Linked DNA regions of Mesorhizobium onobrychidis. The protein of the gene in region 1 binds, or shares a complex with, the protein of each later gene. Links are inferred from orthologs where the notes say so. Each region holds a gene or a part of one and is shown on either strand. Other genes may lie near its edges.

Region 1 (3,330 bases):
CCACTTTCTTGTCCAGCCTGAGGACGATCTGTCGCTTGCCGCCGTGCTGCGCAGCCCGATTTTCGATGTTTCGGAAGAGACGCTTTTCGCGCTGGCGGGCGAGCGGCCGCCCGGTCTCTCGTTGATCGCTTCGCTCAGGCAGCAAGCCGGCGAAAGCGCCGCTTTGGCCGCAATCGTTGCCCAACTCGACACATGGTCCGATGAAGCCGCATTCAAGCCGGTGTTCGAATTCTATGCCGCGGCTCTCGCCCGCGATGGCTTGCGCAATAAGATGATCGCGCGGCTCGGGCCGGAGGCCGGCGACATCCTCGACGAGTTTCTGAGCTTCTGCCTGGCCGAGGAGCGGACCGGCCTGCCGGGGCTGGAATCCTTCCTGTCGACGCTGGAGAATGCCGGCCCCGAGATCAAGCGCGAAATGGACCAGACCCGCGACGAGGTTCGCGTCATGACCGTGCATGCCGCCAAGGGCCTGGAGGCGCCTGTCGTGTTCCTGGTCGATGGCGGTTCCGCCCCGTTCAGCGACCAGCATCTGCCGAGACTGATGCCGTTCGATGGCTCGGGCAAACACTGGGGCGGCAAGGGCTATCTCTGGCGTTCGGCCAGCGATGTCGCCAATGGATTTTCACGGGCCGCATCGGTCCGCGCCCGCGAACTGGCCGACGACGAATACCGCCGGCTGCTCTATGTCGGCATGACCCGCGCCGAGGATCGGCTGATCGTCTGCGGCTATCACGGCAAGCGGGCGCCGAACGCCGGCACCTGGCATTCGATCGTCAGTCGCGCGCTGGTCGGCGCCCCCGAAAGCACGGAGCGGCAGCACCCTGCCACCGGCGAGACCGTGCATCGGTTTCACATGACAAAATTGCCGCCGGTCGCACAGGCGGCCGCCGAAGAGGCGCGGCAGGCGCAACAGTTCGAGCCGTTGCCGAAGACCCTGTTCCAGCCCTTGCCGCCGTTCGAGGATCTGCCGCGACCGCTGTCGCCGTCCGGCGCCTCGGCGCTGATCGACGAGGCCAAGCAAGCGGTGATCGACACCGGCTCGCCGGTGCTTGACACCGAGGCGGAGCCTGGCTTTGCCGTGATGCGGGGGCTGGCGCTGCACAAATTGCTGCAGATGCTGCCCGGCATTGCTGAGGCCGAACGCCGCGATGCCGCGGAACGCTATCTCAGGCGCGCCGGGGCGCAATGGCCTGAAAGCGAGCGCGACAAGGCCTTGGCCTCGGTGACAGCGATCCTTGCCGACAGCCGTTTCGATCAGCTGTTTGCGCCGAATTCACGCGCTGAAGTCGCGGTCATGGGCAGCTTGGAGGTCAAGGGCAAGCTGCGCTCGATCTCCGGCAAGATCGACCGGCTGGCGGTCACATCAGGCAAGGTGTCGATCGTCGACTACAAGACCAACCGGCCGGCGCCTGCAACTCTGTCGGACGTTCCACCGGCCTATGTCCTGCAGCTGGCGCTCTATCGCGCGCTGCTCCAGCCGCTTTATCCCCGGCATGAGGTCTCGGCGGCGCTGCTGTTCACGGAAGCGCCGCGGCTGATCGAGCTGCCGCCGGTGGTCATGGACGACGCCCTTGCCCGACTCACGGGAGCGTGACACAACAGCTGCTTGAAGAAGGGCGCGACCACCACCACCTTTGGTGCGACAATAACTCTCGAAAGGATTTTCGCATGGCCACCGTCAAGGTCGACAAGAGCAATTTCCAGACCGATGTACTTGATGCCAAGGAGCCGGTCGTGGTCGATTTCTGGGCGGAATGGTGCGGCCCGTGCAAGATGATCGCGCCGGCGCTGGAAGACATCGCCATCGAGCTCGGCAGCAAGGTCAAGATCGCCAAGCTCAACATCGACGAGAATCCCGAGCTTGCCGCGCAGTTCGGTGTGCGCTCGATCCCGACGCTGATGATCTTCAAGGGCGGCGAAATGGCCGACATGAAGGTCGGCGCCGCGCCGAAGACGGCGCTGTCGCACTGGATCAACGGCAATCTCGCCTGATCTGGCAGATAATCCGCAGACAAGCCCGGCCCTCGCGCCGGGCTTTTTTGTGTCATCTACAGCGCCGCGCGTCCTCTTGGACGCACAAAGGACGCTGTAGCACTTGATTTGCGCATGACCCAGAAAATCGAATCCGATTTTCTGGGTCATGCGCTGGTCCGCCCTGGCACTCGCCACTTGCCGCCTCATGCTCTTGTCTGGCTTAAAGCAGGAGAACGACATGACCGGATCCGCCAAGGCCACCGTCTTCATCGACAATGAGCGCGTCATCGTCACCGAATACCGCTTCGCCCCAGGCGACAACACCGGCTGGCACCGTCATGGCCACGATTATGTCATCGTGCCGCTGATGGACGGCAAGCTCAAGCTCCTGACTAAGGACGGCGAATCCTTCGCCGAAATGAAGAAGGGGGCGCCCTATTTCCGCAAGGAGGGCGTGGAGCATGACGTCATCAATGCTAATGAAGGCGAGTACGCCTTCATCGAGATCGAGCTGAAGTAATTCACCAAGGCCGTCTCAGCCCGCCATAGGCTGGAGCCGCGGTCACCAATCCGCGATACGATCGCCTCCGACGAACTGTGCACTTTTCTCGGTATATTCAAACAGTTCTATCTTCACATCGTTAGGATCGCGAATCCATGCCTGGTAGGTATCATCGCACGCGTGTTTCTTTGAAGTGACGTCAACGCCTTTCGACCTTACGTGGGCGATCGCGGCGTCAATGTTTTCCACTTCGAGGCAGAAGTGGTTGATCTGGTTCAAGTCGCTATAGCTGGCCCCATCTTTCCGGAACACCTCGATGTGGCTGCGGCTGCCGCAATTGAGGTAGAAACCCAAAATCTTGCCGTCGCGCAGGAAGTTGAACTGGGTGTCCATGCCGAGGACGTCCCGATAGAAGCTTCGCGTCGCTTCGAGGTCATCCGCGAAGATGCAAACGTGAGCGAGCTGCTTTACCTTGATCATGACTGGCTCCTCGCGGTGATCTGACGAAGTCCGCGTCATCGTGCCCTGGTGAACACGCGCCTCAAACCGGCGGTGTGCCGTTTTCGGCCAGCACCGCGCCGGCCAGATAGAGCGAGCCGCTGATCAGGATGCGCGGTGGCGGTCCGTCCCATGTGTCGCGCAGCAGCATCAGCGCATTGGCGACGGAGCTCACCGGTTCGGCCGAGAGGCCCGCCTCGACGGCGCGGATCGCCAGTTCGTCATTCGGCACGCTGGCCTCGCTGAGGCTCACCGGCACCGTGTAGACATGCCGCACCAACCCCTTGAAGGCGCTGAAATAGCCGCTCTGGTCTTTGGTGTTGATCATGCCGGAAATCAGGAACAGCGGCCGCGGG
Region 2 (3,245 bases), 2.1 Mb from region 1 along the record:
AGTCAATGCTCAGCTGCTGACACTTCTCGAAGCACAGAATTGCCGGATCGATCTGGTGCTCGCCTGCGCCTACCATTCGAGCGGGACGGGTGAACTGGCAGTAGGTGATCATCCGATGCGCAAGCCCAATCCGGGCATGCTTCTGCGCGCCCGCGATCTGCTGGGCGTGGATATCAGCCGATCAATCATCGTCGGCGACAAGGCCGATGATATGGAAGCCGGATGGCGAGCCGGGCTATGCGAGGGCTGGTTGGTGAACGGCAGGTTCAATCGGACTTCTGGCGATGGTACTTTCATGAAGCGCAAGCTGATGACCGGCAACGATCACAGGAAACTCTGCGACGTCATCGCCGAGCTCGGCCGGGATTAAGTTCTCACTTCGCTGAAAGCTACCAAGCCCTCGTCCTTGACGCGACGGATGGTCAGTGCCGTGCGCACCGTGTCGACATTCGGCGCCGAGGCCAACGCCTCGATGACGAAGGTCTGAAAGGCGCCGAGGTCGCTCGCCACGCAATGCAGCAAAAAGTCGGATTCGCCCGACACCATCCAGGCGTCGCGAACGATCGGCCAACCGCGGGTGCGTTCGGCGAAGGTTTTCAGCTCCGCGTCGGCCTGGTGATGCAGGCCGATAAGGCAGAAGGCGACGACATCCAGGCCGAGCGCCGGCGCATTGAGCAAGGCGCGATAGCCGCGGATGATGCCGGTCTCTTCCAACCGCCTGACGCGACGCAGGCATGGCGGCGCCGAAATGCCGACGCGGCCGGACAGCTCGACATTGGTCATGCGCCCGTCTTGCTGAAGCTCGCGCAGGATTTTCCAGTCGATGGCATCGAGATCGGCTTTGAGCGGCATGGATACCTTCGGCGCTTCACGCAAGAATCTTTCGTGATTTTGTAATTAAACCACTTCTGTGTCCATTCCATCCCTTCAGAGACCGTTTGGAAACTCTGCTCTGGCGGCCATCTGATGGCGTTTTCTGCGCTTCCGGTGCTCACGGACCCAAATGTCCGCTGCGCGCCGGTTCTCGAAACCACCACCATATGACTCGCCAGAGCGAATTTCGAAACAGTCTCTAAGCCGGTGATTTTCGGACAGTCGCCGAGCAAGATGTTCATGGATCGGGCTGTTTGCGGGGAAGCTTTCCGGGGACGAAGGCCAGATCGTCTTGCTGGCGTCGCCTGCAACACCTAGATTAGGGCCGATATCGAACCCTGTGCCGGACGCTTCATTCGCGTCCGGTTGTTGTGAAAGCCCGTCCATGATCACCAAGCACGCCCCCGTTCTCATCGTCGGCTCCGGCCCTGCCGGCTATACGGCGGCAATCTACGCCGCCCGCGCCATGCTGAAGCCGATGCTTGTCGCCGGGCTGCAGCAGGGCGGCCAGCTGGTGATCACCACCGATGTCGAAAACTATCCGGGCTTCGCCGATCCGATCCAGGGTCCGTGGCTGATGGAACAAATGCTGAAGCAGGCCGAGCATGTCGGCACCGACGTCATCAATGACATCATCACCGAAGTCGACCTCAATGTGCGGCCGTTCCGCGCCAAGGGCGATTCCGGCACCACCTATACCGCCGACGCGCTGATCATCGCCACCGGTGCGCAGGCGAAATGGCTGGGCATCCCGAGCGAACAGACCTTCATGGGCTTCGGCGTATCGGCCTGCGCCACCTGCGACGGCTTCTTCTATCGCGGCAAGGATGTCGCGGTGATCGGCGGCGGCAATTCGGCGGTGGAGGAGGCGCTCTACCTTTCCAACCTGGCAAAGAGCGTGACGGTCATTCACCGGCGCAGCGACTTCCGCGCCGAGCGCATCCTCAGCGAGCGGCTGTTCAAGAAGGACAATGTCCGCGTCATCTGGGACACTGTCGTCGACGAGATCAACGGCCAGTCCGGCAAGACGCCGCTGCCGCCGTCGGTGGAAGGGCTGAAGCTGCGCAATGTGGTGACCGGCCAGGAGATGCATCTGACGGTCGACGGCGTGTTCGTGGCGATCGGCCATGCGCCGGCGGTCGAGTTGTTCGCCGGCAAGCTGAAGCAGAAGCCGAACGGCTATCTGTGGACGGCGCCGGATTCGACCTGCACCGACGTGCCGGGCGTATTCGCCGCCGGCGACGTGACCGACGACATCTACCGCCAGGCGGTGACGGCGGCGGGGCTCGGCTGCATGGCCGCGCTCGAGGCGGAAAAGTACCTCGCCGGGATCGAAGTTCACCGCGAAGCGGCGGAGTAGGGAAGCGGCCGAGAAAAGCCGCGCAAAAGCCTGATTTTTCATTCAGACGCCAGAAAACAGAACGGGGGCATCATGGCGTTGGACTGGGACAAGCTACGCGTGTTTCACGCTGCGGCGGAAGCTGGGTCGTTCACCCATGCCGCCGAGACACTGCATTTGTCGCAATCGGCGATCTCGCGGCAGGTCAGCGCGCTCGAACATGACGTCGGCGTGCCGCTGTTCAATCGCCATGCCCGCGGCCTGGTGCTGACCGAGCAGGGTGAGATGCTGTTCCGCACGGCGCATGACGTGCTGATGAAGCTGGAGACGATCAAATCGCGGCTGACCGAGGCCAAGGACCGGCCCTCCGGCGTGCTCAGGGTGACGACCACGGTGGGGCTCGGTGCCGGCTGGCTGACCGAGCGCGTGCAGGAATTCATCGAGCTCTATCCCGAGATCAGCCTGCAGTTGATCCTGGCGAACGAGGAACTCGACCTCACCATGCGCCGAGCGGATTGCGCGATCCGGCTGCGCCAGCCGCAGCAGCCCGATCTCATCCAGCGCCGCCTGTTCACCGTGCATTTCCATCTCTACGCCGCCCCTTCTTACGTCAACAAGTATGGCAAGCCGGCGTCGATCGCCGAGTTGAAGAGCCATCGCATCGTCACCTTCGGCGTGCCGGTGCCGGCGCATTTGTCGGAATTGAACTGGCTGGAAACGGTCGGCGATTTCGAAGGCGGGCAAAGGGTGCCGACGCTGCAGATCAACGACATATTGTCGATCAAGCGCGCGGTTCAGGGTGGTGCCGGCATCGCCATGCTGCCCGACTATGTGGTTAGCAAGGACTCAGGGCTGGTGCAGTTGCTGCCGGAGACCGAAGTGCCGTCCTTCGACACCTATTTCGCCTATCCCGATGCGATGAAGAACCAGGCGAAACTGCACGTCTTCCGCGATTTCATCATCGCCAAGGCGCGCAGCTGGTCATTCTAAACCTTCTGCAAATCGCTTGCCGCCTTGCATCGCGGACGATCAT

The links. The genes of interacting proteins can lie anywhere in the genome.
Region 2: the proteins of trxA (region 1) and trxB are in contact, whole or in part, in a crystal structure (PDB 1F6M), measured with the Escherichia coli proteins. The link is inferred for Mesorhizobium onobrychidis from one-to-one orthologs.

The regions. Positions count from the first base shown.
Region 1 is NZ_CP062229.1:376,680-380,009, reverse strand. Bases 599-3,330 are described here. They hold trxA (thioredoxin), read left to right. Parts: upstream 599-1,668; coding sequence 1,669-1,992; downstream 1,993-3,330. Other genes in these bases: IHQ72_RS01735 (bifunctional folylpolyglutamate synthase/dihydrofolate synthase), read right to left, coding at 3,018-3,330; IHQ72_RS01740 (VOC family protein), read right to left, coding at 2,537-2,956; IHQ72_RS01745 (cupin domain-containing protein), read left to right, coding at 2,213-2,494; addA (double-strand break repair helicase AddA), read left to right, coding at 599-1,594. In the rest of the region: more of addA, read left to right, coding at 1-598. UniProt on the Escherichia coli protein: Participates in various redox reactions through the reversible oxidation of its active center dithiol to a disulfide and catalyzes dithiol-disulfide exchange reactions.
Region 2 is NZ_CP062229.1:2,478,462-2,481,706, forward strand. Bases 300-3,245 are described here. They hold trxB (thioredoxin-disulfide reductase), read left to right. Parts: upstream 300-1,258; coding sequence 1,259-2,233; downstream 2,234-3,245. Other genes in these bases: IHQ72_RS12425 (D-glycero-alpha-D-manno-heptose-1,7-bisphosphate 7-phosphatase), read left to right, coding at 300-370; IHQ72_RS12430 (Lrp/AsnC family transcriptional regulator), read right to left, coding at 367-852; IHQ72_RS12440 (LysR family transcriptional regulator), read left to right, coding at 2,306-3,202. Also shown: more of IHQ72_RS12425, read left to right, coding at 1-299.